3 regions of the Colwellia sp. BRX8-7 genome follow, and region 1 is predicted to be linked to each of the others. Evidence: predicted binding sites of a transcription regulator. Region 1 holds the regulator's gene; each other region holds the start of a gene.
The links. The regulator FNR, encoded in region 1, switches genes on or off when oxygen is low (the NO sensors DNR and NnrR bind a similar motif). The targets are predictions, from matches to a motif close to TTGATCTAGATCAA.

Region 1 (10,597 bases):
CACCAACTTTTGAACTTCCCACGCCGGAAGTAACAAACGTTGTTATCGTTCCTGTGGTCAAGGCGAAAGTAAAAGTGGTTGAGCAACCGCTTCATAACGTTAAGATCCCAAACTTTGCTTCTATAAGCGATGTTAAAACGAAAAAACGTCAGTTTTTCCGTTATATTTATCCAGCAATAGCGCAAGAGAATAGCAATATTCTTATGTTAAGGGCAGAAGTCTCCTTGATGATAGAAACACTTTTCCTCGAGGAAAATCTTTTAGCAGATCAACAAGCTTTGCTTGAGCGATTAATTAAGAAATATAAAGTTAATCAAAAACACTCGCCGCTACAGCAACTTAATGAATTATTGTTGCGTATTGATATTGTGCCTGTTGAACTAGTATTAGTGCAGGCAGCCAATGAATCAGCTTGGGGCACTTCTCGTTTTGCTCGAGTTGGTTTAAACTTTTTTGGTATGTGGTGCTATAAAAAGGGTTGTGGCATGGTGCCAAGAGGAAGAGATGACGGTGCTAAACATGAAGTAGCGGCATTTAATAGTTTAGAGCATGCGGTACAGCGTTATTTACACAATATTAATACAAATCATGCTTATGGTGTTTTTCGTTCAATTAGAGGGCAGTTACGCGCTCAAGAACAACCACTATCGCCACAAATCTTAGCAACAGGATTACTGCGTTATTCTATTAGAGGCACTGATTATGTCTTAGAAATAACAGAAATGATCCGCCATAATAAAGTGTATTTTGATAAAATATTGTCGAAGCCAAAACCTAAGGTTATTTAGGCTTGGCTTATTTTATTACGCGTCAGATAATTATGGCGAGCGATAACATTTATTCTTTTAACAGGTGTTGTTATCGCGCTTAGATACTTGGTATTAATTAAGGTAGATGCTACTTTATTTCTATAATATTCAAACTGTTACTTAATGAAAGTTTGGCTTTTGAATTGTCTTCAATATTGACGTTGTTTGTTAATTGAGCGGCAATAATAGGTTCATCATCAAAAGCGATATCGCCACCATTGATAATGCCTGAATCAGCGTTAATCCCTTTAAAATCAAAAAGTTCACTGTCACACAAATGTGATGGAACCACATTGCGAATGGCAGTAAACATAGATTCAATTCGTCCTGGATGATTAACATTCCAGTCCTGTAACATTTTCTTAATGTTTTGACGTTGTAAATTAGGTTGAGAGCCACATAAATTACAAGGAATAATTGGGAACGCTTTTAGTTGTGCATATTGGATGAGTTCTGCTTCTTTACAAAAAGCTAACGGTCTAATGACGACATGCTCACCATTATCAGAGACCAATTTTGCTGGCATTGATTTTAATTTACCGCCATAAAACATATTTAGCATCAGTGTTTCAACCATGTCATCACGATGATGGCCTAGTGCAATTTTAGTTGCGCCTATTTCTGCCGCGACCTTATATAAAATAGCTCTGCGTAAACGAGAGCATAAACTGCAGGTGGTCTTCCCCTCAGGTATTTTATCTTTAACAATGGAGTAGGTATCTTCTTGCGCAATTTTATATTCAACACCTAATGCTTCTAAGTATTCGGGAAGGATATGCTCAGGAAAACCGGGTTGTTTTTGATCAAGATTAACGGCAACGATATCAAAATGAATGGGCGCTGATTCTTTTAACAACATTAAAATAGCCAGTAGGGCGTAACTGTCTTTGCCACCCGATAAGCACACCATTATTTTATCGCCATCTTCTATCATATTATATTGCGCGATAGCTTGGCCAACATGTCGTCTTAAGCGCTTCTCAAGTTTACTCAGCTGTATTTTTTGGCTGGGTGTTAAAGATGTTATTGGTGTCGATGATTGAGCGCTCATAGTGTTTCCTAGAGATATTTGAAATAAAAAGTATGAATTTTACCGCGCGTAGTATAGCAAAAAGCCAAGGAAATCCTCGGCTTTTTAATGGATATTTACATATTTCAATATTAAGCTAATGGCGAGAGGTAACCATCAGGTTTTATCGCTAAGACATCACAGTTAAGGCGGTCAATGACATGCTCTGCAGTATTACCAATAAGTGCCGCTGAAATCCCCGTTCGACCAATAGTACCTAACACAACTAATTCAGCATCAACGTGCTTAGAAATACTTTGAATAACATCTTCAGGTAAACCTTCTTTAACATGGGTATTTTTAAGCGGAATATTAAAGCTATTAGCATGGTCTTTCATCGCACTTTTGTGATGATTAAACATAGTGTCGTTATATTCAGAGGCGTTAAACTCTGGAATTTCAATGGCAATATTTACTGGCGTACCTGGATAAGAATTCACTAAATGGACATTAGCTTTAATCAGTGAAGAAAACACTATTGATTCTTGGGTTAACTTATTATTAAGCGCTTTGTGCTCATCATCATCGCTACCGATATTGAGTGCGGTAAGTAAATTACCATTGCTTGGCCAGCTATGGTCTTTAACCAGTAATACTGGGCAGGGACATTTCCTTAAGATATGCCAATCTGTTGGCGTAAAAATAACCGACTTTAGCTTGTCATGTTGATGGGTGCCTTTGATGACAATATCGAAGTTTTCAGCCAGTACTTTTTTTATGATCTTTTCAAATGGGCGATTATGCCAAATAATACAGGTATCTATGGTTATGTCTTGGTGATCAGTTTCTGAAATCTTTTCGTCTAACCATAGTTTACGATCATTAATAACCGATTGACGCATTGCTTCTCGCTCATCGCCAGAAAGCATGGTGGTCATTTCATAAGATAAATCATAAATGGTTAAAAATGCAGTGATCTGTCCGCCACTGTGTCGTGCTAATTCAATCGCACGTTTCAACGCTTTTTGATTTTCAGTGGTTGGATCAATAACGGCTAATATTTTTTTATACTTATCCATAATGTTTACTCCCTAGTTATTAAATAATATTAATAATAGACCATAATTAATAGATATTATTTGCTTTAAATCATAATATTTCAATAAAAAAAATGCTTAACATCTTTAATGTTAAGCATTTATCTATAATTATTTAAAAAAGCGATAAACTACAGTGAAGCACACTCGTTAAGTTTATCCATATTAAGTATTGTGATGAGTTTTCCATCAACTGTGATTAATTCATTTTTTTGAAAACGATTTAATAATCTACTGATGGTTTCAACCGTTAAACCAATATAATTACCAATGTCACTTCGCGTCATCGTTAGGCGAAAATCTGTTAGTGACATACCCCGTGCATGATAGCGACTGGCTAAGGTTGAAATAAAAGTTGCCAAGCGTTGTTCAGCATTTTTGCGGTTAAGTAGCGTTAACATTTCTTGATCTGCGCGGATTTCTGAACTCATCATGCGAAGAATTTGTTTTTTCAACTTAGGCATCGTATTCGATAATGAATCTAAAGTATTGTAAGGTATCTCACAGACCATAGATGTTTCTAAGGCTTTTGCAAAACTAGGATGCTCTGACTCAGCAATAGCATCAAAACCTAATAAATCACCCGCTAAATGAAAACCGGTAATTTGTTCTTCACCTTGTTCATTAACCGTAAATGTTTTGAATGTTCCAGAGCGAATAGCGTATAAAGCTTGCATTTTGTCGCCATCTTGGAAAATTTGTTCGCCTTTATGGATAGGGCGTTTACGGTCAATAATGCTGTCTAGTGTATCGAGTTCTTTATCATTTAAAGAGAAAGGTAAACACAGCTCGCTGATACTACAGTTTTGACAATGAATATGTTGAGATGTAGAACATGGCTTTTTATACATATTAACCTAAATGAGTTATCCCTAATTTATCGATCATATTAAAACAATTGCTGATATGCAAACATTAAACTGTATATTCCGTATGAAATTATCATTAGCGCCATTATTTTCTTGAATTTCGTGTTTGTTACCAACGACTTTATACCAAAAGAGCCAAGTGAAAGACTTAACAAGGCTGGTAAAGTACCTAAACCAAAACTGGTCATAATTAGGGCGCCACTGAGGGCACTTCCACTGGCTAAGGACCAAGTTAATGTTGAGTAGACTAAACCACAAGGTAACCATCCCCAGACTGCTCCTAATGCTAGCGCTTGTTTAGCATTATTAATGGGAATAAACCTTTTACTTAACGGGGATAGATAGCGCCAAAGGAACTTACCCATTTTTTCAACTTTTGATAGCCACATTAACCATTGGCCTAAATACAAGCCTAATAAAATTAAAAATACCGCTGCAAATAAGCGTAAAAAACCTAATGGAACGCCAATATTTTTTATTGCAATAGAACTACTAAATCCAACGATTGCCCCAATTAAGCTATAAGAAAAAATTCGGCCAACATTATATGCACCGACCAGCTTAAATTTATCCCTGCCTTTTTGTTGCGGTGATATAGCAGATGTTAACATCGTTGTTATACCACCACACATACCGATACAATGTCCCGAACCTAACAAGCCGATGATGAATGCAGATAAATAATCTATACTTAACATGGCTGTTATTTACTACCTGTATCATTTTTAGCTGTATTTTGGCTATGGGTTTCAGTGGACTTTTTGGTGGTAGTGTTTTCATCTTCATCAAACAAGATACTCATACCTTGTTTCTCTAAATCATCAAATTGTTCAGTTTTGACTGCCCAAAAAAATAAATAAATGGCGATAGAGGTTAGGATTATCGCTATGGGGATCAAAATATAAATAATGCTCATGGTCTTTATGCTCTATTATAAGTTTGCGCTTACTTTTTCAATAAACGTAATGAGTTAGTGATAACCAATATCGAACTTGCAGACATACCTATAACCGCCATATAGGGGGTAATGTAGCCTGAGACGGCAAGGGGCAATACGATAGCATTATAACCGAAAGCCCAAAAATAATTTTGCCAAATAATCCGACGAGTTTTATTGGCGACCTGTCTTAATGTTGTTATCGACTTTAAACGATTATTGAGTAAGATAATATCGGCACCGCTTTTAGCTATATCGGTGCCACTCCCCATAGCAATCGAGACATGGGCTGCGCCGAATACTGGCGTATCATTGACACCATCGCCAACCATAGCAACGGTTGAGTTTTTAGGCTGATTTTTTATTATCGCCATCTTATTAGCCGCAGTCAAAGTACTATGTATTTCGTCTAAATGTAACAATGCCTGAACTTTTTCACAGCCAGCAGGGTTATCACCCGATAGCATGATGGTATAAATATTACTTTTCTTTAAGTCATCTAACAGCGTTTGGGCATCATTTCGAATTTCATCGCTTAAATAAAAAGCAGCGACTAATTGGTTGTCTGCTACTAATAGGCAAGAAGCCGTCGCAAATTCGGCCAACATACTTGATTCGCTAAGCAACCAATTAGGTTTACCGATTTGAAAGTATTGACCGTTCACTTTCCCTTGAATACCAGCACCAGATTTAATTTCAACGGCTTGAGTAAGGTAGGAGTAATCACGAAATGCTTTAAACGGTTTGGCTAAAGGGTGCTCAGAATAAGACTCGAGCGCTGCTGCTATAGCTAAAACCTGCTGCTTGCTATAGTTAAGCTTTTCATTATTAAAGCGCTTTATTTCATTAATAGAAAAATCACCAGAAGTTAAGGTACCTGTTTTATCAAAAGCAATAGTGGTTAATTTCGGTAATGTTTCCATAACATGTGCAGATTTGATCATGATACCTTCGCGGTTTAAGCGTGTGGTCGCACAGGTTAACGCTGTGGGGGTTGCCAGTGACAATGCGCAAGGGCAGGTAGCAACGAGTACCGATAAGGTGATCCAAAAAGCTTCTTCAGGTAAATGCTGTTGCCAATAAAATGCAGTACCTATAGCGGTTAGTAAAATAACCGCAACAAAGTATTGAGCGATTTTATCTGATAATTTTGCTAATTTGGGTTTATGCGCCTGAGATGATTCACTTAATCTGATCAGTTGACTTAAAAAAGAATGTTCACTGGCTTGTTTAACTTCAACGTTGATATTACCGTCACCATTTATAGTGCCTGCAAAGACAGTATCGCCTATTGATTTATTTAAGGGTAACTGCTCACCCGACAACATCGCTTCGTTCAGTTGGCTGCTGCCTGTAATTATTGTGCCATCAGCGGGAACCACTTCGCCTGGTTTTATGAGTACAATATCGAGAGGACGAAGTTTTTTTGCTGGTAGTATGACTTCTTTTTCTGTTCCTTTATCATCAATGAGTTTTGTCGCTATCATCGGCATTAACTTAAGCAAGTTAGCCGAGACTTCCGCAGCGCGACTTCTTGCTCTAAATTCTAAAAATTTACCAATAAGTAGTAAAAAAGTGAACATCGATACTGATTCAAAATAGACTTCACCTTGCTGAGTGATTGTTGCCCAAGCACTGGCCGAAAATGCCAGTGAAATCGCTATAGCAACAGGAACATCCATAGATAAACGCTTCACTTTTAAAGCATTAATAGCTCCCTTGTAGAAGGGTAATGCGCCATAGGTGACAATAGGTAAGGTCAAGAATAAGCTCGCATAGCGTAAATAGATTAAGTTGTACTCATCCATGCCAGAAAAGGCGCCAAAGTATAAGCCAAAAGCGATCATCATGACTTGCATCATTAAAATACCAGAGATACCTAGGCGTTTAATATAATTATTACTTTGGGTTTTGTTAAGTTTTTCGGCGGTACTCGCTTTAAAAGGGAGGGCTTGGTAACCAATATTGCTGATATGATTAATCAGCTCACTAAGTTGTACTTCACTATTATTCCATCGAACAGTTGCACGTTGTGTCGTGGCATTTACATTAATTTTAATTAAGCCGTTTATCTTGATAAGTTGCATTTCGATAAGCCACGCACATGCCGCGCAGCTTATACCGTCAATCGTTAAAATTGCTTCGTTATACTCATCATTCTTATAAGTAAATTCACTTTGTAGGCTGTCATCATCAAGTAACTTATTACGTTGTAACTGCTCAGGAACCAGAGGCTCACCTTTTAGTGCGGGAGCTGTTCTAAAACGATAATATTCACCTAAACCGTTATCAATAATCGCTTGAGCAACACTTTGACATCCAATACAGCACATTGGCTGCATGGTTTTCTCAATTTTTATTGATAAATCTAACCCATTAGGAACAATTTCACTGCAGTGATAACAAAGTGTTTTCATATGTTGAGGCCAAGCAAAGTATTGGTTTTTTATAGAGGTGTTGCTTAGGTGAGGTTAATCAACACCTAAGCTAATAGAGACTATTGGCGCTTAGTTAGCTTCTCTAACATTAGGAATAATATCGATAAATTCACTTTGAGGTAAGAAAATAGTATTTTGAATTTTCCAGTGATTCTCAAAAGGCGTTATGGTTAAGCGCCATTTTCCCTTTACTGGTTCATCAAAGACATGCCTAAAATAGCCATTACCGTCAGGCGTGAGTGCTAAATAGAAATCTCTATCAGCAAGAGTCGGGTGATAAAAATTAAGATTTAACACCGGGAATACTTTATCAATACCGGTAGGTTTGATAATTAATTCGTTATCTTGCAGTTTTAATGCAAAGCGCATCCCTAATTTTTGGGCAAGCTTTACTTTAGAGACTTCTAGGTTAATTGCTTTACCTTTTTTATAGTAATCACCAACGACTAATGGATCGGGATTATGGTTAGCAATAAAGTAAGTCGAAATACCAGCAACAACCGCGGTAGCGGGGAGAATAAAAACGAACCAAGCCCAAGGCTCTTTATACCAAGATGTTTTCATATTAAAAATTCAGTCGGTGAAAGTGCGCATATTATACGACTTTTTTCTATTGGGAACTATTAAAAAACCAACAATTTACTCACTATTCTTGGCTTGGAAGATATAAAAAAACCTTGCGGTAATAATACCGCAAGGCTGATATATTGAGACTAATTAAACGCAGTTATTTTTGCGATAAACTATACACATATGCACTAACAAGATGTATTTTTTGTTCACCTAAAATATCTTTCCATGCGGGCATTACACCAGCTCGACCATTTTTAATAGATGACTCAACGGCACGTGGAGAGCCGCCATACAACCATATGTTGTCAGTTAAGTTAGGCGCTCCTAAAGGAATACCCATAGCTAGACTACCTTTACCGTCAGCACCATGGCAACTTGCGCACAGAGCGAACTTTTCTTTACCGGCAGCAGCACTGGCAACGTCAACTTCACGACCACTTAAACTCAGTACATAGGCGGCAACATCTTTAACGCCTTGATCACCTAATGCTGAGCCCCAAGCGATCATACCGTTAGCATTACGACCATATAGAAGTGTATGCTTAATCGATTGTGGGTCTCCGCCGTATAACCAGTCTTTATCGGTTAGGTTAGGGAAACCGGTAGTACCACTTGCATTTGAACCATGACACTGAGAACAATTTTGTAAATATAGGCGTTGACCTACTTTTAACGCTTCTTCATCAGTGGCTAAGTCTTCAATTGTGCGTGCAGCATAGGCATCAAAAATTGGACCATATTTTAAATCGGCGGCTTCAATTTCACGGTCATACTGTACTAAATAACCATTTTCTTTTGCGGCAATTATCTGCGCTTTAGATTCAGCAAGATTCAAAATTCCTTGGTTAGAACTTTTCCAACCAATAAATCCAGTCCAATTACCTAAGCCATATAGTGCTAAATAACCAAAAGCCCAAATGATAGTTAATAAGAAGAATGTACTCCACCATTGCGGCAGTGGATTATTCAATTCTTCGATGCCATCGAAAGTGTGTCCCATTGACTCACCTTCAGGAACACCTGCAAAGTTCTTTAAACAATAGCGAAGTAGTAAAAAACAACCGACTAAAGTTCCTAGGGTTAAAACCCAAACCCATATATTCCAGAAGCTAGACATTTTTATTAGTCTCCTGTTTGCCATTCACGTCATTAAGCTCAGTCTTTTCTTTATCTTCTTCGAAGATAGAGTTTGCAGCTTCATCAAAAGCGCTTTTACGCTTTTTAGAATAAGACCAAACCACAATAATAATAAATAGTGCCAATATTAATAAAGCTATTAACCCTCTGAGGGTGCCATAATCCATCATCATTATTTCAACGCATGACCGAGAGATTGCAAATAAGCAATAAGAGCTTCCATTTCCGTTTTATCTTTAACCGCGTCTTTAGCACCGGCTAAATCTGCAGCTGAATATAACGGGATACGATTACCTTGTTCATCTTTATGGCTGCGATTGCGCGTTAAAAAATTAAAAGTAGCTAATTTCTTTTCGGTTAATTCGCCATCTAACTTGTTTTCAGCTAACCAGCTAAACGAAGGCATATTCGACTCTGGAACCACTGAACGAGGGTCAAGTAAATGCGCACGATGCCAATCGTCACTATAACGACCACCAACACGAGCTAAGTCAGGACCTGTACGTTTAGAACCCCACAAAAATGGATGTTCCCACACGCCTTCACCAGCGACTGAATAGTGCCCGTATCGCTCAGTTTCAGCGCGAAAAGGACGTATCATTTGGCTATGACATACATTACAACCTTCACGGATATAAATATCACGACCTTCCATTTCTAAAGCGGTGTAAGGTCTGAGGTTGTCAACAGGTGTTGTCGTTGCTTTTTGAAAAAACAACGGTGTTATTTCAACTAAGCCGCCAATACTTATCGCGAGAATAGTGAAAATAGCAAACAAACCAACATTTGTTTCAAATTTTTCATGTTTATTTTTCATCGTCAGCCTCCTAATCTATGGCAACGGGCTTAAGACTTTCGTCTTCAGCATAGATAGTTTTGAACATGTTGTAAGCCATCAATAAGAAACCAGCAACAACTAATACACCACCAACGAAACGGATAAAGTAGAATGGGTATGATGCAGTTAAACTTTCAACAAAGCTGTAAGTTAGCGTACCATCGGTGTTAACCGCTCTCCACATTAACCCTTGCATGACACCTGAAATCCACATAGCAACTATATATAAAACAATACCTGTTGTGTGTAACCAGAAATGCACATTGATCAACTTAATGCTGTACATGCGACCTTGATTAAATAGCACTGGAATTAAATGGTACATAGCACCAATTGACACCATAGCAACCCAGCCTAAAGCACCAGAATGCACATGACCAATGGTCCAGTCAGTGTAATGAGAAAGTGCATTTACAGATTTAATTGCCATCATAGGACCTTCAAAGGTAGACATACCGTAGAAAGACAATGAAACAATTAAGAAGCGAAGAATCGGGTCATGGCGAAGTTTATGCCATGCGCCAGAAAGCGTCATAATACCGTTAATCATACCACCCCAAGAAGGCAGGAATAACACGATAGACATTACCATACCAACAGACTGAGCCCAATCTGGCAGTGCAGTGTAATGCAAGTGATGTGGGCCAGCCCAAATGTATAAAGAAACTAATGCCCAAAAATGCACAATAGATAAACGATAAGAATAAACTGGACGTTCAGCTTGTTTGGGTACGAAGTAATACATCATACCTAGGAAACCAGCGGTTAATAGGAAGCCAACGGCGTTATGTCCATACCACCACTGCATCATCGCATCGATAGCACCTGAGTAGATAGAGTAAGACTTCATCATAGAAACAGGAATTACCATTGAATTACCAATGTGTAAT
Region 2 (10,597 bases), on a different contig from region 1:
CCCAGAAAATAATATCAGGTTGGACTGCTGAAAGTGCTTTAAAACAAATCATTGATAGCTATATTATTCAGTTTGAAGCCTTAGATGACCGTTATTTGCGTGAAAGGGCCAGTGATATACGCGATTTAGGTAATCGATTATTACTTAACTTAAAAAAACTAAATATAAAAGAGCAACAACTTCCACGAGAATTTATACTAGTTGCTGAAGAAGTAACGGCAGCTATGCTTGCACAATACCAGCACCAAGGCTTAAAAGGTGTAGTCTCGCTTCAGGGCTCCAATAATTCTCATGCTGCTATTTTAGCAAGAGCACTAGGTGTGCCAGCGGTAATGGGTATTGAGAAAATTTCGCTTAGTCGATTACACCAGAAGAACTGTATTGTAGATGGCTTTAGTGGTGAGCTTTTTGTTCAGCCTAATGAAGCCTTACAACGTGAATATCAACACTTAATCACTCAAGAGATATTACTCGCCGATAAGGTTAAAAAAGTAGCGCAATTGCCTGCTATTACCAAAGATGGTCAAACCATTGAGTTGCAACTTAATGCTGGGCTTTCATCAGGGTTTGAATATTCAAAAAATTCAGGTGCTGTAGGGATCGGTTTGTATCGTACTGAAATTCCTTTTATGAACCGCAGCTGCTTTCCCTCTGAGTCAGAGCAAACTGAACTTTATCGTCAAGTATTAAGTGCTTTTCCTGATCAACCTGTAACTATGCGTACCTTAGATGTTGGTGGTGACAAGTCGTTACCTTATTTTCCGATAAATGAAGATAATCCATTTCTTGGTTGGCGTGGTATTCGTATTACACTTGATCATCCTGAAATTTTTCTCTTACAAGTACGAGCAATGTTGCGAGCGAATGTTGGCTTAAATAATTTAGAAATTATGTTGCCGATGATTTCAAGTACTTTAGAGGTAGACGAAGCAACTCGTTTAATCAATCAAGCTTATTATGAACTGTCTGGTGAACTTGATTTTATCGGTGAAGAAAAGCTCACTCGTCCAAAAGTTGGTATAATGATCGAGGTGCCAGGTATTATTTATCAATTGCCTGAATTAGCCAGTAAAGTTGATTTCTTTTCGGTGGGCAGTAATGATTTAACTCAATATTTATTAGCAGTTGACCGAAATAATGCCCGCGTATCAGCGTTATATAATTCATATCATCCAGCTGTTTTAAGAGCGCTTAACCATATTGCAGAACAATCAGCTCGCTCATTGGTACCCTTGAGCCTATGCGGCGAGCTAGCCAGTGAACCAGCAGGCGCTTTATTATTATTAGCGATGGGATATGACAAATTGAGTATGAACGCGCATAATATCGCAAAAATTAAATGGGTGATCCGCCATGTTGATTTTCATCAAGTAAAAATGATGTTGGCACATGTGTTAACCCTTTCAACATCCAAACAAGTACACAGTTATTTAAATGAACAACTTGAACAATTCGGTTTAAGTAGTTTTGTACGTGCCGGTAGGTAATGTATCCGGTTAATTTAACTTAAAAAGCAGTAAACAATGTTATTAAGTATCTTTCTAATTTGCGTGTTACTCGGCTCAGTGGTCGGTTTCTCTGCTGGTCTTTTAGGCATAGGTGGCGGGTTGATAATTGTACCCGCTTTGGTGTATTTATTACCGCAGCTAGGGATTGAACCGAACTTAGTTATGCCAATGGCGCTTGCGACCTCGTTAGCCACTATTGTTGTTACTTCACTTTCCGCGGCATTAGCTCATCACCGTAATAGCAATATACCTTGGCCACTTGCTAAGCAACTCATGATGGCGATTGCATTAGGATCGTTACTTGGCGGATTTATTGCTGATATGCTTTCTGTTGTTGCACTAAAAAATACTTTTGCTATTGCTGTTTTTTTACTTTCGTCTTATATGTTTATTGCTATAAACCGAGCGAAGAAAAATAAATTAATTAATCACAACGATGATGAAAAACTACCCAAAAATATCATTGTTAAAGGTATTGGCTTTTTTACTGGTATTTTAGCAAGTCTAATGGGCATTGCTGGTGGTGCTATTCTAGTCCCGGTATTAAGTTACTTTAAAGTTCCTTTACGCCAATGTATTGGTGTTGCCACGGTCAGTGGTATGGTTGTGGCCATATTTGGTGTTAGCGGCTATGTGATTGCTGGTTGGGGAGAAGAGAACTTACCCAAATATAGCTTAGGCTATGTTTATTTACCTGCCTTGCTTGGTATCATTATTACGTCTTCTCTTTTTGCTCCAATAGGTGTTAAAGCGGCGAGTAAGTTACCGGTCGGTACTATCAAGAAAGCATTTGCGATATTTTTGATGCTAGTAGCAGTTAAAATGATATTAAGTTAGTACAATAGCGTTTGTTTAAAATTAAAATTTTTTAGAGAAGGAAAGACAGTGAAAGAATATTTAGATCTCATGCGACATGTTCGTGATAACGGCGTACAAAAATCAGACCGCACAGGTACAGGCACCAAAAGTATTTTTGGTTATCAAATGCGTTTTGACTTAGCAAAAGGCTTTCCACTGGTCACCACTAAAAAATGTCATCTAAAATCAATTATTCATGAATTATTATGGTTTATTAAAGGTGAGTCTAATATTGCTTACTTAAGTGAGAATGGCGTTAAAATTTGGGATGCTTGGGCAACAGAGTCGGGCGAACTAGGGCCTGTATATGGAGTACAGTGGCGTAATTGGCCATCAGCCAATGGCGAAACAATTGATCAACTTACACAATTGATTGATGATTTAAAAAATAACCCAGATTCACGACGTCATATTATTACCGCTTGGAATCCGGCATTATTACCTGATACATCCATAAGCCCTGCAGAGAATGCTGCACAGGGCAAGCAAGCATTACCCCCGTGCCATACGCTTTTTCAATTCTATGTACTCAATGGCAAGCTGTCGTGTCAATTATATCAACGCAGTGCCGACATCTTTCTAGGTGTACCCTTTAATATTGCAAGTTATGCACTATTTACCATGATGATCGCCCAAGTCTGTGATTTAGAGCTAGGTGATTTTGTTCATACTTTCGGAGATGCTCATTTATACTCAAACCATATGGAACAAGTTGATGAACAACTAAGTCGCACTCCGCTACCTTTGCCAACTATGAAAATTAATCCTGAGATAAAAAGTATTTTTGATTTTACTTTTGAAGACTTTGAATTAGTGAATTATCAATGCCACGCTCATATAAAAGCCGCTATATCTGTCTAAATACAAACTTAATCGACTGAGCAATTGCACGTTATTGTTTCAGTCGTAGTAGGTGCTGTTAACCATGCATAGCGATAAATTTAGCTAATAACGTTTGCTCATTTTCATTATGCTTTGGATCTTTTTTGATACAATTAATAGGACAAACGCTAATACAAGTCGGCTTGTCATAATGGCCAACACATTCAGTACATTTATCCACGTCAATTTCATAAATCATGCTACCCAATGCAATGGCCTCATTAGGACATTCTAGATCACACATATCACAGTTAATACATGCATCTTCTATAATCAGTGCCATGGCCCTATTACGCTACTTGATTTTGTGTAAACGGTTGGCGTGTTGTGCCACCTTCATTAAGGTAGCGCATAATAATACCAAAAGTTAAATCGTGCTCGCTTACTAACGAAATTGATACTTTATGACCGGACCCTTTTGCGTCAATAATAACTTCACCTTTGGCGTTCTCCATATGAGATAAAACAAAAGATGTATTACCTAGCGGTGTCATTAACTCTAAACGGTCACCGACTAGAAATTTATTTTTTACTTCTATTTCTACTAAACCTGTTATTTCGTTGCGGCCTAATATTTCACCAACAAATTGCTGAGTATCACTTTTTGAATAACCGTAATCAGAATTTTGTGTGTCACTATGGCGGTGACGTTTTAAGAAACCTTGGGTATAACCTCGGTGAGCAAGATGTTCTAAATCGGTATTTAAATTTTGATTAAAAGGTTTATTACTTAAAGCATCAGAAATAGCTTGGCCATAAATTTGTGCTGTTCGAGCACAGTAATAAAATGATTTAGTTCGACCTTCAATTTTTAATGAATGCACGCCTATTTTTATTAAACGTTCTACATGTTCAACGGCACGTAAATCCTTTGAATTCATTATATAAGTACCGTGCTCATCTTCAAATGCTGGCATATATTCACCGGGTCGACCTTGCTCTTGCAATAAAATAATATCCTCAATTGGTTGTTGCTCTGGAATAATGATTTTAGCTGAATCAGGGATAAATAGTTCTGGTTTTACTTTAATGTCTGGCTGTACCGCTATTATATCACCGGTTTCGTTTTCTTTTGCTTGGTGGCTATCATATTTCCAACGACAAGCATTTGTACATGTTCCTTGATTTGGGTCGCGTTTATTAATGTAACCAGACAACAAGCAACGACCAGAATATGCCATGCATAAAGCACCATGAACAAAAACTTCTAATTCCATTTCAGGGCATCGAAAACGAATCTCTTCAATTTCATCAAGCGATAATTCACGTGATAAAATAACGCGCTCAACACCTTGTTGATACCAAAACTTTACGGTTGCCCAATTAACCGCATTAGCTTGCACAGATAGATGAATTGGCATATCAGGGAATTTTTCCCGTACCATCATGATAAGGCCGGGATCAGACATGATCAGGGCATCGGGCTGCATTGCTATAACGGGCGTAATATCTTTAATAAACGTTGTTAATTTACTGTTATGTGCAGCAATATTATTGACTAAGTAAAACTTTTTACCTAGGGAATGAGCTTCATTAATACCAATTTTAAGATTCTCTAAATTGAATTCATTATTTCTCACCCGTAAAGAGTAACGGGGTTGCCCTGCGTACACAGCATCAGCTCCGTAAGCAAAAGCATAACGCATATTTTTTAAGGTTCCAGCAGGCGATAATAATTCAGGTTTTAGCATAATGAACAACATAGATGATTTATATTAGCGGTATTATAAAAACATCGTTTGTCATAGGTAAACAGCTTATCAGGCGGTTCTTTGATGAAAATCATATTAAGTGATTAAAAACTAGAATTTTAAATATTTGAGCATTTGTCTAATAAAGATACAGTATTGAAAAATTTACTAATATTTGACCTAAAATAATAATATAAGCAAAAAACTGTGCTACTTTTTAATGTAATACAATTGACAAATGATAATAATAATTAAGGTGAGACTATGGGAACTGAAAATGCCCTTTATACAATTTTAGTAGAAAAAATTAAACAAGATGCGCTTGTACTTCCAACCTTGCCAGAAGTAGCACTGAAAGTGCGCCAAGCGGCGGATGACCCAAACATTAACTTAAAACAAATGAGTGATATTATCGGTCATGACCCTGCTTTATCTTTGGGTATGTTGAAAGTAGCGAATAGCGTTATTTTAGGACGTTCTGTTAAAGTTGAAACAGTCAACCAGGCTGTAACTCGCATTGGTTTGCGCCAAATCAAAAGTATCGCAACAGCGATGGCGTTAGAGCAAGTATTTGTTTCAAAAAATGAAATAGTTTCAATGTATTTGAAAAAGTCATGGAAAAAAACCGTCGATGTAGCCGCAGTTGCCATCAGTTTAATGACTTTTTATATCCAAGACCATAAACACACATCATTAACGTTAGACACCTTAACATTGGCGGCACTGGTTCATAATATAGGTGTTTTACCCATTTTAACTGAAGCTGAAAATCATCCTGATGTTTTCGCTAACCCGACTTTTTTACAGCAAGCTATTGCTAAGTTAGCTGCGGATATTGGTGGAGAAGTGACTAAAGCGTGGGGATTCTCAGATGAATTTGTCACCTTAGTAACCAGTTGGAGTGATTTAACGGTATTACCTGCTGAAACTCATTATTTGGACTTCATTCGTGCAGGTGCTATTCACAACGGTATTTTCAAGAATGTATCAACCTGTGAAGTGTTATTAAAAAGCTATGTGAATAAAGGTATTTTACCTGACGTGGACTTTATGAAAAGTGAAGAATTTCAACAGATGGTTACTGATGTAAAAACTATGTTTAGTTAATAACAATAAAGTTGTAGACAATAAAAAACCCTGAAATATCAGGGTTTTTTTATATCTATAACTTTTAAACCTACAATTAATACTTCACAAAGGAAGTTTAATAAGCTTACTTAGCGGCACTTAACCCTTGATTGATGTTGATTAAGTCTTGCTCACTGATTGTACCTGCCGCACGTTTTAACGATAAAATTGATTGTACATAATTATAGCGAGTTGATGATAAGTTACGTTTTGCGTTATATAAATTACGCGTGCTATCTAACACATCAACAATAGTACGAGTTCCTACTTCAAAACCAGCTTCCGTTGCTTTTAATGCACTATCAGCACTAACAACAGATTGCTCAAGGGCTTTGATTGCCGAAACAGCAGCAATAACGGTGTTGTAAGCATTACGTGTATTACGAACAACATTACGATAAGTTAACTCTAAATCTTGGCTGGCAGCAACATAGTTGCTCTGTGCTTCGCGAACAGCACTTGACGTAGCGCCACCAGAATAAATAGGTACGTTTAACGTTATGCCGATAGACTGACTATCTAAAGCAGGGTTTTCAAAAGTGGCATTGTTTACTTCGTTATCTTGATCTCTAGCACCATAACTGCCCGATAAACTTAATGTTGGATAATGACCAGATCTTGCGATATTAATATTTTCTTTAGCAACATCAACCGCTATTTTTTGGCTAATTAAATCTAAATTTTTTGCTTCTGCTGTTTGTTGCCATTCATTTGCACTGTCAGGTATAGGGCGTGAGGTACTGAAACGTTCAGTGTTTAAAACACTTAAGTCTCTTGGATACACATTGGTAATTACCCTTAACGCTTCTTCTGCAGTGTAAACACTGTTTTCAGCGCGAATTTCAGAAGTAACGGCATTATCGTATTGCGACTGTGCTTCATGCACGTCTGTTACTGCTTTTAGACCAACAGAGTAACGTTGTTTTGTCTGTTCTAATTGACGCTCAATAGCCGCTTTTTCTGCTTTAGCAAAATCTAAATCGTCTTTAGCACTCAAAACATCGAAATAAGCGGTCGTTACTCTAACAATCAACTCTTGTTTTGCTGCTTGATAAGAAACATCACTGCGGTGCGCGGCTTTTTTAGCATTATCTAATCTTAACCATGTACTATGATTGTATAATGGCATACTTAAACTCAAGCCATAGCGCAAAGTATCAGATTTATTGGTCAATGTTCTATTTGATGATTGCCCATCATCCGATGTTGGAATAAATTCATCTTTACTTTTTGTATAGCTAGCTGAAGCACTAATCTCTGGTAATAAAACAGCTCTGGCTTGATCTATGCCTTCTTTTGATGCGTTAAATAAAGCCTTTGATCTCAATACGGTAGGATCATTTTTTTGTGCTTGTTGATAAACGCTCAATAAATCTTCAGCGTTAACTAACGTAGTATTAGTTACACAAACCAAACCAATGATGAGTGCCGTAATTGTTTTTTTCATGAGTGAGCTATTCCTTTGAGTGTGCCATGTACGCTATATTGTTATGATACTATCGTATCTTGATTTTTGAATTAGCTAAATATAATAAATGTTTGCGAATGCATTCTAGTGTAACAAAATGTTTTATGCTAGTGGTCGCTTTATTATAATATCTTCATTTATTTAAATTTTTTATATGGGAAATAAAGCCGCTCAATGCCTAACAAAAATACAAAACCATCTAAGTTTTCAAATAAAGACGTCACCATTTATCAACAAAAAACCTGCTACCAAGGTGTTTTTAAAATGGATGAGTATCAACTTAGCCATCGATTATTTGATGGTGGCGAAAGTAAAGTATTAACGCGCGAAGTTTTTGAACGTGGTCATGCGGTAGTCGTTATTCCTTATGATTCGACCTCTGATCGTGTTGTGTTAATCGAACAATTTCGAGTTGGCGCTATTGGTCAAGGAGACACGCCATGGCTATTGGAGTTTGTCGCCGGTATGTTTGGTCAAGATGAATCGCCTATTGATGTTGCTATTCGAGAAGCTAAAGAAGAAGCCGACTTAACGTTAAATGCTAATCAACTCGATAAAGTGCTGGAGTATTTTTCAAGTCCTGGTGGTATGAGCGAAGTTATACATTTATATGTTGCTAATATAGATAGCAAAAATGTCTCAGGGGTGCACGGTTTAGAAACTGAAAGTGAAGATATTTTGTTGCATGTCATGTCAAGAGAACAAGCCATGTCGTTGTTAGAAAATGGAAAAATCACCAATGCAGCAACAATAATTGGGTTACAATGGCTACAGAATAACTTTCATCAACTACAGCAGAAATGGTCTTCGTAAATGATACAGCAAAGTAAAAAATATCAGCCAAGATTATCAACCTTAATGAATCTTTGTGAAGTTAACTATATGTTTTTAGTTCGCTTATTGGCCAGTCATAACGATGAAGAAGCGGTTGGTGATGAGCGGTGTTTTTTTATTTCTGATTTTTTATCTTACAAGATAACAATACTCGAAATTACTCGCTACACCAGCTTGGTGAGTATTCGCCAAGAACTGCCTAAGACAAAAGCAGTCGTTACTGGAGAAGATAACAATAATAAAACGGTATTTGACCACATTTTACGTCCCAAAATGATTATCCGTTTATATCATGATGCTCGAATGGCTGAGGTGATCAGTAATCAAGACATCAAACAAGTTAAACCTCGTTACGATTATCCTAATAGTAAAATGCATTTACCTGATGAAAAAGAGCAAATTAATCAGTTTCTTAAAGAATGGCTGCAACTTTGTTTAAAGTTAGGCCAAGTCAACTTATCACTTTTTGAGTAATCCTTTTGTCTTCTATTTTTAAAATTGCGCAAATAAGCGACTGCCATTTGTTTTCTCAAACAGATGGTTTGCATCATGGTGCTAATGTTTACCATAATTTAGTCAGTGTTTTAGACGACATTAAAAATCAGCATTTAGTCGATGCTATTGTATTCACCGGTGATATAACTCAAGACCATAGTGAAAAGTCTTATCAACTTTTTGTGCAAGCTGTTGTTGAAAGTGACATAGCGATACCTTTTTATTATTTGGCGGGGAATCATGATGAACTCGAGTTATTGGATAAATATTTATCTGTTCCTCCTTTCAATCGTGAAAAAGTCTTTAATGATAAATATTGGCAAATTGTTTTACTTAACAGTAAAAGTGAAACACCGAAAGGTCTGGTAACACCAAGCGATTTATCTGCATTTGAGTCAATCGTTGATGATAAAAAACATCAATTAGTGATGATGCATCATCACCCATTAGATGTTGGTTATTTTATTGATCAACACGGTTTAGAAAATCAAGCAGAGTTTTGGCAAACGATTAATAAGTTTTCGAGTATCAAAGCTATTACCTGTGGTCATGTGCATCAAGCATTAACCTTGTATTCAGACCAATCACCAGCCATTCCCTTATTTACCTGTCCGGCTACATCGATTCAATTTGACACCAATAAAAGCGCTGGTGCTTCAAATGGACAAGGGCCAGGCTATCGTGTTTTTTCGCTATTTACTGATGGAAAAATAAAGTCAGACAGCTACTTTTTAACAAAGGAATAAAATGTCTAAACAGATTAATATTTTATATATACATGGTTTTAATTCATCACCACAATCGATGAAAGCGCAACTGACAAAACATTACTTTAATGAACATTTTCCCGAAGTCTCATTTTTTAGCCCTCAGTTAGCTTCATCACCAACGGCTGTTATCAAGCAATTAACGACACTAATAGACTCAAAAAACGATAGAGAAAATATTTGGTATTTTATTGGTTCATCACTAGGTGGCTATTTTTCAACGTATTTATCAGAGAAATATCAAGGCAAAGCCGTATTAATTAATCCGGCGGTAAAGCCCTTTGAATTATTAGTCGATTATTTAGGTGAACAAACTAATCCTTACACGCAGGAAGTTTATTACATTGAAAAGCATTTTATTGAGTCATTAAAAAGCCTTGAACAACAATTTATTTCGAAAAATAATTACTTGGTCATGGTACAAACAGGCGATGAAGTGTTAGATTATCAAAAAGCTGTCGATAAATATTGTGACTGCCAAATAATTGTCCAGCAAGGCGGGGATCACAGCTTTATTGATTACTCGAAAGTGTTACCTAAAATTGCGATGTTTTTTAATTTATACCCAACGAGTCAATAAAGTAGACCGATAGGTATTAAAACATTTTTTAATCATAATCATTATTAGAATAGTTAAATGAGCGAACAATATAATTCAGACTCCATTGAAGTCCTCAGTGGTTTAGACCCAGTACGACATCGTCCAGGTATGTACACAGATACTTCTCGCCCTAACCATTTAGGCCAAGAAGTTATTGATAACTCGGTTGATGAGGCTTTGGCTGGGCATGCGCAAAATATCACCGTTGTGCTCGATAAAGACCAATCACTGGAAATTATTGATGATGGTCGAGGCATGCCAACCGATATTCATCCCGAAGAAGGTGTCTCAGGTGTTGAGCTTATTTTCTGTAAACTTCATGCCGGTGGTAAATTTTCTAATAAAAATTATCAATTTTCTGGTGG
Region 3 (10,597 bases), on a different contig from region 1:
GTACCCTCTTTGGTGATATGGTCATAGATTTCTAAAAAATCTCTTAGCGTTAATTGTCTATCCTTCATCAGTTAAAACTTAATCATTTGGCTGCATCGACCACTGCTACTGCTGGTGCCACACATTTCATCATAAGCTGTTTGATACTCTAGTGCAGCGTTAAATATATTATTATCTCGAAGATAATTTTTAGCTTCAACTAAAGATCCCATCACAGCAACATCTCTAGATTGGGTTAGACCAATAAAGTTATTGAGAGAATCAACCGCGCCAACTAAATAATGAGTCGATTCAGCGACACCAATAATAGTAGGTATAGTTGCTTGATTACTGTTAGTTAATGTATTCATCATAATAATTCTCCAACTTGAGTATAGCTATCATTACGGTGATACGAAGATTAAAGATCAACTTCAGTAAAATTCATAGTTGAATTTTACTAACCTATCACCTTAAAATATCTCGTTTGTCAAAAGATGCTCCTCTCTATTATCCTTTAGCTAGTATTCCGCTACAGCCATTAAGGAACATCTATGAAGAGTAAAACTGTCTGGTATCTCCACCTCCATATAATGGATGAATGGAAATGTGTATCCTCTGGTAGCCTTGTTCATATCAAAAAAGCCCAGAGTATGTATATACAAAATGGCGTAACCACACCACTAAGGGTTGCACATAGTAAATTGATTAGTTCAAACAGTTAAATTAACAGATAACGCTTTTAAGCGAATAGCTAGGTTTATAATCAATATTACCATAGCGGCTAAAGCTGGATTAGAATTGACTGCTGATCTTTCTTGGTCATTTTACTGACCACTAGTAAATAAGAATTATCCATCATTCTCTCTAGCTCGCCCTGAGGAATTGAGCCATCTAAGATAATAGTATTCCAATTAGATTTATTCATATGATAGCCGGGAATGATGCCTGGAAAAATATCACGTAATATCTCTGCCTCATCTGGGTCACATTTTAGGTTCATCCAAAAGTGGCCTTTAGCGTCTTCTGCAACCTTGGCACTTTTAGCGTTTGAACCATGAGAAATCGTTGCAAACAGTTTGTTTTTGACCTTGAAAACGCTAACGTCATCGCCAAATGGATAATAAAGTGAGCTTGCTGGTTTAGCTGATAAATAGTGCTCAGCCATTTGTTGGTTCATAGATTTCATTGACGTTTATCTCTATAAATTAAAGGCTTAAATTTACGGTCTAATGAATTTAAGCATAGCAGTAAAGAGTGACTTTGGGTTAGTGAGCAAGATGGGCAGATGCTTCAGCCTAAAAAAATACCGACAAACAATCTATCGGTATTTTTTAGCAAAAGCTGAGCTTAGCTTAAATTAATAATAAGAAACTTGTGTTGGGATTGTTAAAATACTTTTACCGAAACGCTTTAACCAATAATATATCGCCGCAAAAATGGCAATGACAATGGTGATGCTAATTCCCGCTGACAACGGATTAGTAGCAAAGGTTGCCACTTGATAAGTAAATGTCGCCGCTAAATAAGCCAATGAAAAGCTCCATAAAGCCGCAAATCCAGCCCAACGACTGCCAACTTCACTCTTTATTGCGCCCATAGCTGCTGCACAAGGTGTATAAAGCAAAATAAATAACAAGTAACTAAATGCGCCAATTTTACCGGCAAATGCAGCCTGCATAACGGTGAATGTTCCTTCATTAACGCCTTGTTCTTCTGCGGCGGTATGTAAGTTGGTAACATCTCCGATATCAGTCCCTAAAGGATCATCAGCTTGAATACCTAATAAGTTTTCTTTTATTGAATCCGTCGCGTCAGTCCACAACTCAGCCATTGACTTTAATGCTTCTGGCTCTGCATTCACATCGGTATAGAGACTATTAAATGTAGCCACTAAAGCCTCTTTCGCAAACAAGCCGGTAATAATGCCAACACTTGCTTGCCAGTTATCTTCCTTAATACCCATAGGTGCAAGTAAAGGGGTAACAACCTGAGCACTTTTACTTAATACCGACTCTTGAGAGTCTTGATGACCAAACTGACCATCAGTACCTAATGAGTTAAAGAAGTTGAGTACACAAACCACTAAGACAATCGTTTTACCTGCCCCCAAAATAAAAGACCGAGTACGTTGCCAAACACGATGCACGAGATAAGAAAGCTTAGGTATTTCATAAAGCGGTAATTCCATAATATTGACAGAATTTTTGCCCATTAATACCGTGTGCTTTAATAAAAATCCAGTGAATAGTGCTGCCGCTATACCGATTAAGTACAATAAGAAAACTAAGTTTTGCCCAGAATCAGGGAAAAATGCCGCAGCAAATAAAGCATATACCGGTAAACGTGCCCCACACGACATAAACGGTGACATCATTATGGTGGTGATACGTTCACGTTCACTATCAAGAATTCGTGCCGACATTACAGCAGGAACCGTACAACCAAAACCAACAATTAAAGGGACAAAAGCCTTGCCGGGTAAACCAATTTTTTGCATAGCACTGTCAACCACAAACGCTGCACGCGCTAAGTAGCCACTGCTTTCTAAAATAGATAAACCAATAAATAAACAAGCGATGATTGGAATAAAAGTAGCGACCGTTTGAATACCTAAGCCAGCTCCTTCAATTAAGGTTAGCAACCACTGAGGTAAATCATAACTTGATAAAAATCTTTGCGGGTAATCGACAAAAATAGCGCCGGCTAAAATATCAAAAAAGTCGATAAAAGCACTACCAACATTGATTGCAAACATAAACAATAAGTACATCATGCTAAGAAAAACGGGGACACCTAACCAAGGATGAAGGATAAAATGGTCAAGGCGGTCACTTAAACTTATTGCCGGTGCTTTTTTGGAAACCGGTAGACCCTTTTTAACATCGATCAATAACTGCTGAATAAACTCGTAACGCGCCTGCATAATACTAATAGCATCGGTATTGGTTTGCTGACAGCCACCTTGATCATTACAAGCGCCACATTCAAGATCAATTAACACCTCAGTTGAGTTTTTGTCAGCGAGTTTATTGACAATATCTGCTGATAAAATTAATTTCTTTGGACGTTCACTTGCTTTAGGTAATTCAAGTAAAGCCTGTTCAACTTGTTTTAAGGTATCTTTAGCTAAGCTGTTGGCAATAATAACTTTACAGCCAAGTTCTTTGGCTAAAATATTTATATCAACGGTTTGCGCTTCTTTTCGATCAGATTTATTGATAACCAATAATACCGGTAAACCGAGTTCAAGTAGCTGAGTCGTTAAATACAACTGACGCTTTAATTGCGTCGCATCGACGACATTAATTAAACAATCAATGTCATTATTTTTAAGAAAATCTTGGGTAATAGTCAGGTCTTTACTTTGTTCAGTTCGAGTGGCGAGAGAACTAATACCAGGTAAGTCTGAAAGTAAAACTTGCTCATTATTAAATGAGAAGCGCTGCTGTTTTGTCGCTACAGTGACGCCAGTCCAGTTTCCTGTTTGTTGTTTCGCGCCCGTTAAAGCATTAAAAAACGTGCTTTTTCCTGAATTGGCAAAGCCAACTAGAGCCAAATGTAAAGCTTGTGACATTAGACGATTTCTATACCTATTTGTTGAGCAATACTCGGTGCTAAGCAAATTTTAGTACCATGGAGATGAAAGGCAAGTGGCCCATTAAATGGTGCTTTATGGGCTAATGATATCTCAGTTTTTAACGCAAAACCCTGCTCGATTAACTTTGAAGTCAAATCGAAATTTGTTGGCAACGTGCGGATCACCGCTCGTTGGGTACGCGTCAATTGTGAAAGGGTCATAAACAACAACTCAAATAATAATGATTATCATTTGATTCTACTTTACTATTAACTTTTCAGCAAGCGTATATAACAGCGTAATTGATCTAAATCAGCTTAAATTAATCTACTGATAAATTTGATTTAAAATTTAATAGTTTAGCAGGCGTTCAATATAATCATATTAAAAATATAACTGGATTTATCTGCGCAGCTTACGTAAAAATAGCGAAAAGGTAAGAGAGGTATTGTTATTATGAAAATTAAATATTACCTAATGAAACATCGCTGACAAATCCAAATAGCTTGTCAGCGATTTACTGTTTAATGACGGTATGATTTATAGATTAAAAGCTATATGTCATTTCTGCCCATGCACTGGTACCTTCTTCAGGTAAACGGTCCATAAACGTTACATCACTGCCTTTGACTCGGTTATAGCCACCTAAGTGATTTTGATATTCTTTATTGAGTAGATTATCAACGCCAAAACGAAGCGTTAATTGATTATTGACGTAATATTGAGCGTCTACATTCATCACACCATAACCAGCACTTGTTTGTTCCTGATTAGTTAATGAAATATCTTTTTGTGCGGCGGCCATCACTAAAACCATATTTACAGACCAATTCTCACTAAAGTAATTGGCACTTAACTGACCATTCAATGGCGCAATACGATACAAGTTATCATTAATATCACGACGTTCGCCACGTACGTAACTGACCACGGCTGATAATTGTATTTGATCATTTATAGTGTAATAGCCATTTACATCAGCACCATAAAGCTTAGCATCTACATTAGTAAACTTTAGAGGGTTATCATCACCCGCCATCATTTGGGCCATCATTTTTGCTGACATATCCAACATACCTAAAGGAGTACCTTGAATATAATCATCAATATTTTGATAGAAGAAATGAGGTGTGATCATAACTTTTTCAGTTTGGTAGGTAAAACCGACATCTGCTTGATAAGCTGTCTCACTGTTAAGATCCATATTACCCACATAAGTGTTACCGTCGGCCAGCCCACCCGTTGATTCCATCGGGGTCCAGAGGTAAAGCTCTTGATATGAAGGCGCTCTATTTTTTAAACCTACGCCTATATATAATGATAAATCTTTCGATAATTGAGTTTCCGTGCTTAATGCGATATCTATATTGGTATCATTAACACTGTGATCACTGTTATTAAAGTTATCCCGTAAGTCTATGGCTAAATCAGCCATCGTTGGCATAGCTGAATTCATATTATCCATCATTGCAGAGCCCATCGGCATAATCATCATTGCCATAGATGTTGCCACTTGACCTGCATCTAATTCAGCTCTTTTTAAACGGGCGCCTAACTGAACTTTAGTATTGTTAAAGGTTTGCTGCCATTGTGCAAATAGCCCAAAGCGATCATCTTTGACATCATTAAAGTTTACCACGGCAAACATCGAGTTATTTGGATTGGTGATCACAGAGTCATGCTTGGCTAAATAACCATCGAAGCCAAATTCTAACTCACCAAAAGTAAAAGATTTACCCAGCGAAAAATTAAAATTAGTTGTTATACCCGTAGCATTATTACGACGATGTTTTTCTGGATTATTATTCAATCGCTTTTCAAAGTTAGTCATACCATGATCGGCATCGGTGTAGCCTAATAACCAGTCTGCTTGCCAATCGGCCCAGGTAAAGTTACCGTCTAAACTTGCTCGGTGACTATAAATATATTCTATATCCATAGGTAATGCTGGCGTACCCGAATCTTGGGTATCTGTATAATGGTAGCTAAAACCTGTTTCACTACTCTCGCCAAAATAACGTAAATCAGTGCCAAATTGTCGTTTAGCAAAATCAGTTGGCGATATAATTTTACCATCGCCACTTTCCATATTCTCACCTTCTTGAACATTGCCATAAAAAAGCCCAGCAATATCACCTTTGGTAAGATTAACCACCGATGATAATGTTTGCGCTTCATTATTACTTCGAACACCTGCTTGTAAATCACCATTTATCACGAGTTTCTCGCTATTATTGGCTTCTGCTTTACGCATTTTTACATCAATAGCACCACCCAGGGTATTTATGCCGGCAGAAACCGGGGCGATACCACGATAGACAGTCATAGACTCAACAATTAATGGCGTAGAATAACTTAAGGGTGTGTCCATAGCATTAGGACCAGCGCCAATGACAGCTTGTCCGTCAAGTGTGGTTGAAATTCGGTCGCCATATAGGCCACGATATTGTGCAATACCCGTTACCGGGCCATTACTGTTGACATTTGCACCGGGGACCGACTTTAACCAACTCGCTAAATCGGGCTCCGTAGTCTTCCCTTGGGCATAACTTTCATTATTTTCAATGCCGAGATGGTGACGTTGATGAGTGATAGTGATCACTTCAATCTCATCGAGGTTAGCCGTTGAATCAAACGTATTATTAGCAAAAGCACTAATAGACAAAAGACTGCTAAAAACTAATGAAGAGCTTATTGCTAAAGCAATGGGTTTAATTGAAAACGTCATAGTTGTTTCACTTACTTGTTTGAGTATACCAAATAGAATTAATACTATTGTGTTAGCTATAATCAATAAAAACAAAGTAAAAACAGTGAACTGCGACATAATGTCGCAATAAAAAATGACTTACTTGACCTAAGTCAAACAAGACATTTTAGAAGAGTAATCGTTATTTAACTAAAAACCTTAGCTACAGAGCTGATTAACGTTAAAAGCAAAAAGTGCACAACTAGCTTATTTTCAAAGCAGACTAATTTAACCTATTAACGGCAGTTACTTTAAGCAACATAATTGCTTTAAACTTAGACAATAGTTAATAACTTATTGTCTTAATTACGGCGCTCTGCATTTTTATCTCCTAAAGTTTTCATGATATCTCGCCAAGTTAATATGCCAACGGGAATGCTATCTTCATCAACAATAGGAATACATGACGTTTTAGTCTGATTAAAAATATCAATGGCATCAAAAACATTAGCGTTAGGCGTTAAGGTGACCAATTTGCGATTCAGTATTTGATGCGCTTTCTTGTTTAAGGTTGCTGTATCTCTTGGGAGCTCTGCGGCAGTGCCGATATTAGGACTCAGTGCTTTGAGAAGATCTCTGTCTGAAATAACCCCTGATAATTGTTTATTATCAACGACCAGTAAATGATGAAAATTAGCATGTTCAAAAATATTTTTTATCGTCAATAACGTATCGTCCAAAGAGACGCTAACAAATGCTTTGGTCATGATGCTGGCTATTTTCATTACGCTACCTTTTATCCATTTTATTCTTAACTATACAATACATTAACAAACAACAAAGAGAATTTACTTTATTTGGGGATAATAGATGACAATTAACCTAACAATGGCACAATGAACTAAGACTCAAAATAAGGAATATAAATGAAAGGTTTAACTACCTTAATTTTATTGTGTGTTAGCACAATAAGTTATGCCACCGAACAAGCAGAAGAAATATTCAAACAACTTGCTCCGTCACTTTATCAAATAAGACTTATAGACATCGCCAGCGGTGAAAAGTCATCAATTGGCTCTGGTTTTCAAATTAGTGCCGACGGCTTAATTGCAACCAATTATCACGTTATTTCTGGCTATGCGCGTCATCCCAATAAGTACACGATTGAAATTTTTGATCACCAAGGTAAAAAAGCGCCACTGACTTTGCAAAGTGTTGATGTTATCAATGATCTAGCCTTGGTAAAAAGAACAACCGATGGCGAAATGCCTTTCTTTAAAATTGCAAAGCGTGTCCCCCAAAAAGGCGAAGAGCTTTATTCGTTAGGTAACCCGCACGATTTAGGCATGATAGTAGTACCCGGCACTTACAATGGTTTGAAGAATGAATCTTTTAACGACCGCATCCATTTTACCGGCTCGGTGAACTCTGGGATGAGTGGCGGACCTGTCGTTAATAAAAACTCTGAAGTCGTTGGAATAAATGTAGCGACTTCAGGTAATCAAATCGGATTTTTAGTACCACACGATAAACTGCTTAACTTATACAAGCGTTATAAAACAGGTAATCCTGAAAGTATTGCAGCACAAATGGCACAACAACTTGCCGATAATCAAGACAAGTTAATTACCACCTTGTTAAATAGCGAATGGCAGATGCGCCCTTTAGGAGAAGGTTTAATTCCCGTGGTTAATATTCCTTTTATTCGTTGTTGGGGAGAGTCAAACGCTGATAAGGCAGATGCTATTGTTCTAGCCGTGGTTGCTAATTGTTCTTTGGATGAAAACACTTACATCTCAAATGATTTTTTCACCGGCTCTATTGAAATGGAATATCGCTATATGCAAGCAAAAGAACTTAGCGACACTAAGTTTTATCAAATATTTGAGCGTCAATTAACGCAAGTCATGCCAGGAAACAAAGCGGGTAAAGATGATGTTACTGAGTTTCAATGTCAGCACGATATTGTTACACCATCAAACCAAGCGATTACCAACAAATCAGTTTTTTGTACCCGTGCCTACAAAGATTTTCCTAAATTATTTGACGTTTTATATATAGCTATTTCTGTTGATAAGGGCGACCAAGCCTTACTTAGCCACTTTACTGTCGCTGGCGTTACGCAAAATAGTGCACTCAAGTTTACAGAGAAATTTATGGAGTCTATTTCATGGAAATAATCATAGAAGAAATTACTCGCGCCCATAAATTAATAGCTCGACATAAATTTATGCAAAATCACATCAATATTGGTCGTGGTTATGATAATGATATTATTATGGCGGACCCACATATTTGTGCCCAACACCTTAGTCTTAATTTTAATGGTGAACATTGGCTGCTAAACGATGAAGGCTCTATTAACGGCAGTTTTTATGACGATGAGTTTTCAAAAACAAAATCAGCTGTCCATCAGCACATCGTTCGTTCTGGACAAGTCTTTATGATTGGCAAAAGTTTAGTACGCATTGTTTTTCCCGATCACCCCGTACCTGAAAGCATTAGTTTTAGCCCTTTTGAAAATATTTTAACCTTAACAAGACATCCGGTCTTTTTAGCCATAAATATTTTATTATTTGCCAGTGTTACCGGCTGGTTATTTAACCTTCACAACCCTGTAGAAGTCAATTTCACTCAGTTATTAGTACCGGCTATTGGCATGACTTTACTCTTTGGGCTTTGGCCTATTGGTGTTGCTTTGGTTTCTCATTTAACCAAGCATGATGCTAGATTTTGGGGACAATTAGGCATCTGTTTTGTCTTTTATAATTTAATGTGGCTAAGTGATTTTATTGAAAACATCACCAGCTTTAATGCTTCATCTCAGTCAATACTCAGCGTACTTGCCACTTTCTTACCTATTGTATTGGCATTTTGTTTATTCTGGCTAAATTGCCAAATTGGTTTTCATATGAGCACTCGACGCAGAACAGTAATAGCAAGTTGCATGACGCTGCTATTGTTTGGTGGTAGCTTCTTAATTCAGTTAAGTAAAAAACCTGAATTCAGTATCCGTCCCGCTTTTAATACCACGTTAATGGCGCCAAGTTATTTATTTACTCACAGCAATAATGTCCAAGGCTTTCTTGAGAGCAGTAAAACATTATTTAACGATGCGCAAGAAGCAGCACTTGAAGACAAATAAAGCGCCTTAATAAACAGAAAAAGCTAACGAGTTCGTTAGCTTTTTTGTTTGTTAGCCCAGAGAATAATGACTGAGTGATGACGACACATTAAGGTCGAGGAATAAAACCTACCGCATCATAAACTTTTGCTAATATTTTACTTGCTCTAGCTGATGCTTTTTCAGCGCCTGCTTTCATCACTGCATCTAAATAAGCCTGGTCCTCACGGATCTGATGATATCTTTGCTGAATAGGTTCTAATAAAGCAACCACAGCATTAGCAACGTCACCTTTTAAGTGCCCGTACATTTTATCTTCATATTGTGGTACTAACTGCTCAACGGTTTCACCTGTACAACAAGACAATAAAGACAATAAATTTGATACACCTGGTTTTTCTTCAATATTGAAATAAATATTAGCTTCTTCATCAGAATCAGTCATGGCGCGTTTGATTTTTTTACTGATTTTTTTAGGGTCTTCTAATAAGCCAATAAAATTACCAGGATTAGCGTCTGATTTTGACATTTTCTTTGTTGGTTCAAGTAAGCTCATTACTCGCGCACCAAATTCAGGAATATAAGGGGCTGGCACAGTGAATGTGTCACCATGAAGATTATTAAAACGAGTCGCTATATCACGAGCTAATTCTAGATGCTGCTTTTGATCTTCACCAACCGGGACACGGTCAGCATTATAGAGAAGAATATCTGCTGCCATTAAGACTGGATAAGTAAATAAACCTGAATTCATATTTGCTTCAGACTTTTGTGACTTATCTTTGTATTGCGTCATTCTGTTCAATTCGCCCATTTGTGTGTAACAATTTAACACCCAACTAAGCTGAGCATGTTCAGGGACATGTGATTGAATAAAGATGGTACTCTTTTCTGGGTCAACGCCGCAGGCTAGATACAAGGCTAGGCCATCAAGCGTCGCCTTTCGCAAATCAGCGGGGTTTGGGCGAACAGTAATAGCATGTTGATCAACCAACATGTAATAGCACTCATGGCTATCTTGCATGCTAACCCATTGTTTTAACGCACCTAAATAATTACCAATGGTTAAATCACCTGATGGCTGACAGCCGCTTAATACGATAGGTTTACTCATGATTTCTCTTTATTTTATTTGATTTATTTGTTAATTAAACTATTGGCTAACTGTCGCTAATTCGCTGCGCATTTCATCAATCGCCAGCTTATAATCTGGCTTTGAGAAAAT

Region 2: the regulator FNR is predicted to act here: its motif matches at 5,021-5,034, upstream of yegQ (tRNA 5-hydroxyuridine modification protein YegQ).
Region 3: the regulator FNR is predicted to act here: its motif matches at 3,862-3,875, upstream of H4J57_RS06205 (FeoA family protein).

The regions. Positions count from the first base shown of each region.
Region 1 covers NZ_JACGVP010000021.1:33,309-43,905, reverse strand. The annotation lists gene H4J57_RS17375 (glucosaminidase domain-containing protein) at 1-788, shown strand, start outside; gene ttcA (tRNA 2-thiocytidine(32) synthetase TtcA) at 898-1,860, opposite strand; gene uspE (universal stress protein UspE) at 1,971-2,897, opposite strand; gene fnr (fumarate/nitrate reduction transcriptional regulator Fnr) at 3,047-3,766, opposite strand; gene H4J57_RS17355 (sulfite exporter TauE/SafE family protein) at 3,805-4,482, opposite strand; gene ccoS (cbb3-type cytochrome oxidase assembly protein CcoS) at 4,488-4,700, opposite strand; gene H4J57_RS17345 (heavy metal translocating P-type ATPase) at 4,730-7,138, opposite strand; gene H4J57_RS17340 (FixH family protein) at 7,229-7,723, opposite strand; gene ccoP (cytochrome-c oxidase, cbb3-type subunit III) at 7,887-8,849, opposite strand; gene H4J57_RS17330 (CcoQ/FixQ family Cbb3-type cytochrome c oxidase assembly chaperone) at 8,842-9,036, opposite strand; gene ccoO (cytochrome-c oxidase, cbb3-type subunit II) at 9,042-9,686, opposite strand; gene ccoN (cytochrome-c oxidase, cbb3-type subunit I) at 9,697-10,597, opposite strand, start outside.
Region 2 covers NZ_JACGVP010000007.1:75,438-86,034, reverse strand. The annotation lists gene ptsP (phosphoenolpyruvate--protein phosphotransferase) at 1-1,487, shown strand, start outside; gene H4J57_RS08660 (sulfite exporter TauE/SafE family protein) at 1,524-2,345, shown strand; gene H4J57_RS08655 (thymidylate synthase) at 2,394-3,227, shown strand; gene H4J57_RS08650 (YfhL family 4Fe-4S dicluster ferredoxin) at 3,286-3,531, opposite strand; gene yegQ (tRNA 5-hydroxyuridine modification protein YegQ) at 3,539-4,939, opposite strand; gene H4J57_RS08640 (HDOD domain-containing protein) at 5,204-6,046, shown strand; gene tolC (outer membrane channel protein TolC) at 6,153-7,514, opposite strand; gene H4J57_RS08630 (NUDIX domain-containing protein) at 7,710-8,348, shown strand; gene H4J57_RS08625 (DUF1249 domain-containing protein) at 8,349-8,843, shown strand; gene H4J57_RS08620 (metallophosphoesterase) at 8,849-9,610, shown strand; gene H4J57_RS08615 (YqiA/YcfP family alpha/beta fold hydrolase) at 9,612-10,211, shown strand; gene parE (DNA topoisomerase IV subunit B) at 10,269-10,597, shown strand, end outside.
Region 3 covers NZ_JACGVP010000005.1:24,790-35,386, reverse strand. The annotation lists gene H4J57_RS06225 (DUF3081 family protein) at 1-68, opposite strand, end outside; gene H4J57_RS06220 (DUF6482 family protein) at 72-353, opposite strand; gene H4J57_RS06215 (MmcQ/YjbR family DNA-binding protein) at 764-1,159, opposite strand; gene feoB (ferrous iron transport protein B) at 1,340-3,556, opposite strand; gene H4J57_RS06205 (FeoA family protein) at 3,556-3,780, opposite strand; gene H4J57_RS06200 (TonB-dependent receptor) at 4,107-6,287, opposite strand; gene H4J57_RS06195 (CBS domain-containing protein) at 6,611-7,033, opposite strand; gene H4J57_RS06190 (serine protease) at 7,175-8,428, shown strand; gene H4J57_RS06185 (FHA domain-containing protein) at 8,419-9,393, shown strand; gene trpS (tryptophan--tRNA ligase) at 9,482-10,486, opposite strand; gene rpe (ribulose-phosphate 3-epimerase) at 10,526-10,597, opposite strand, start outside.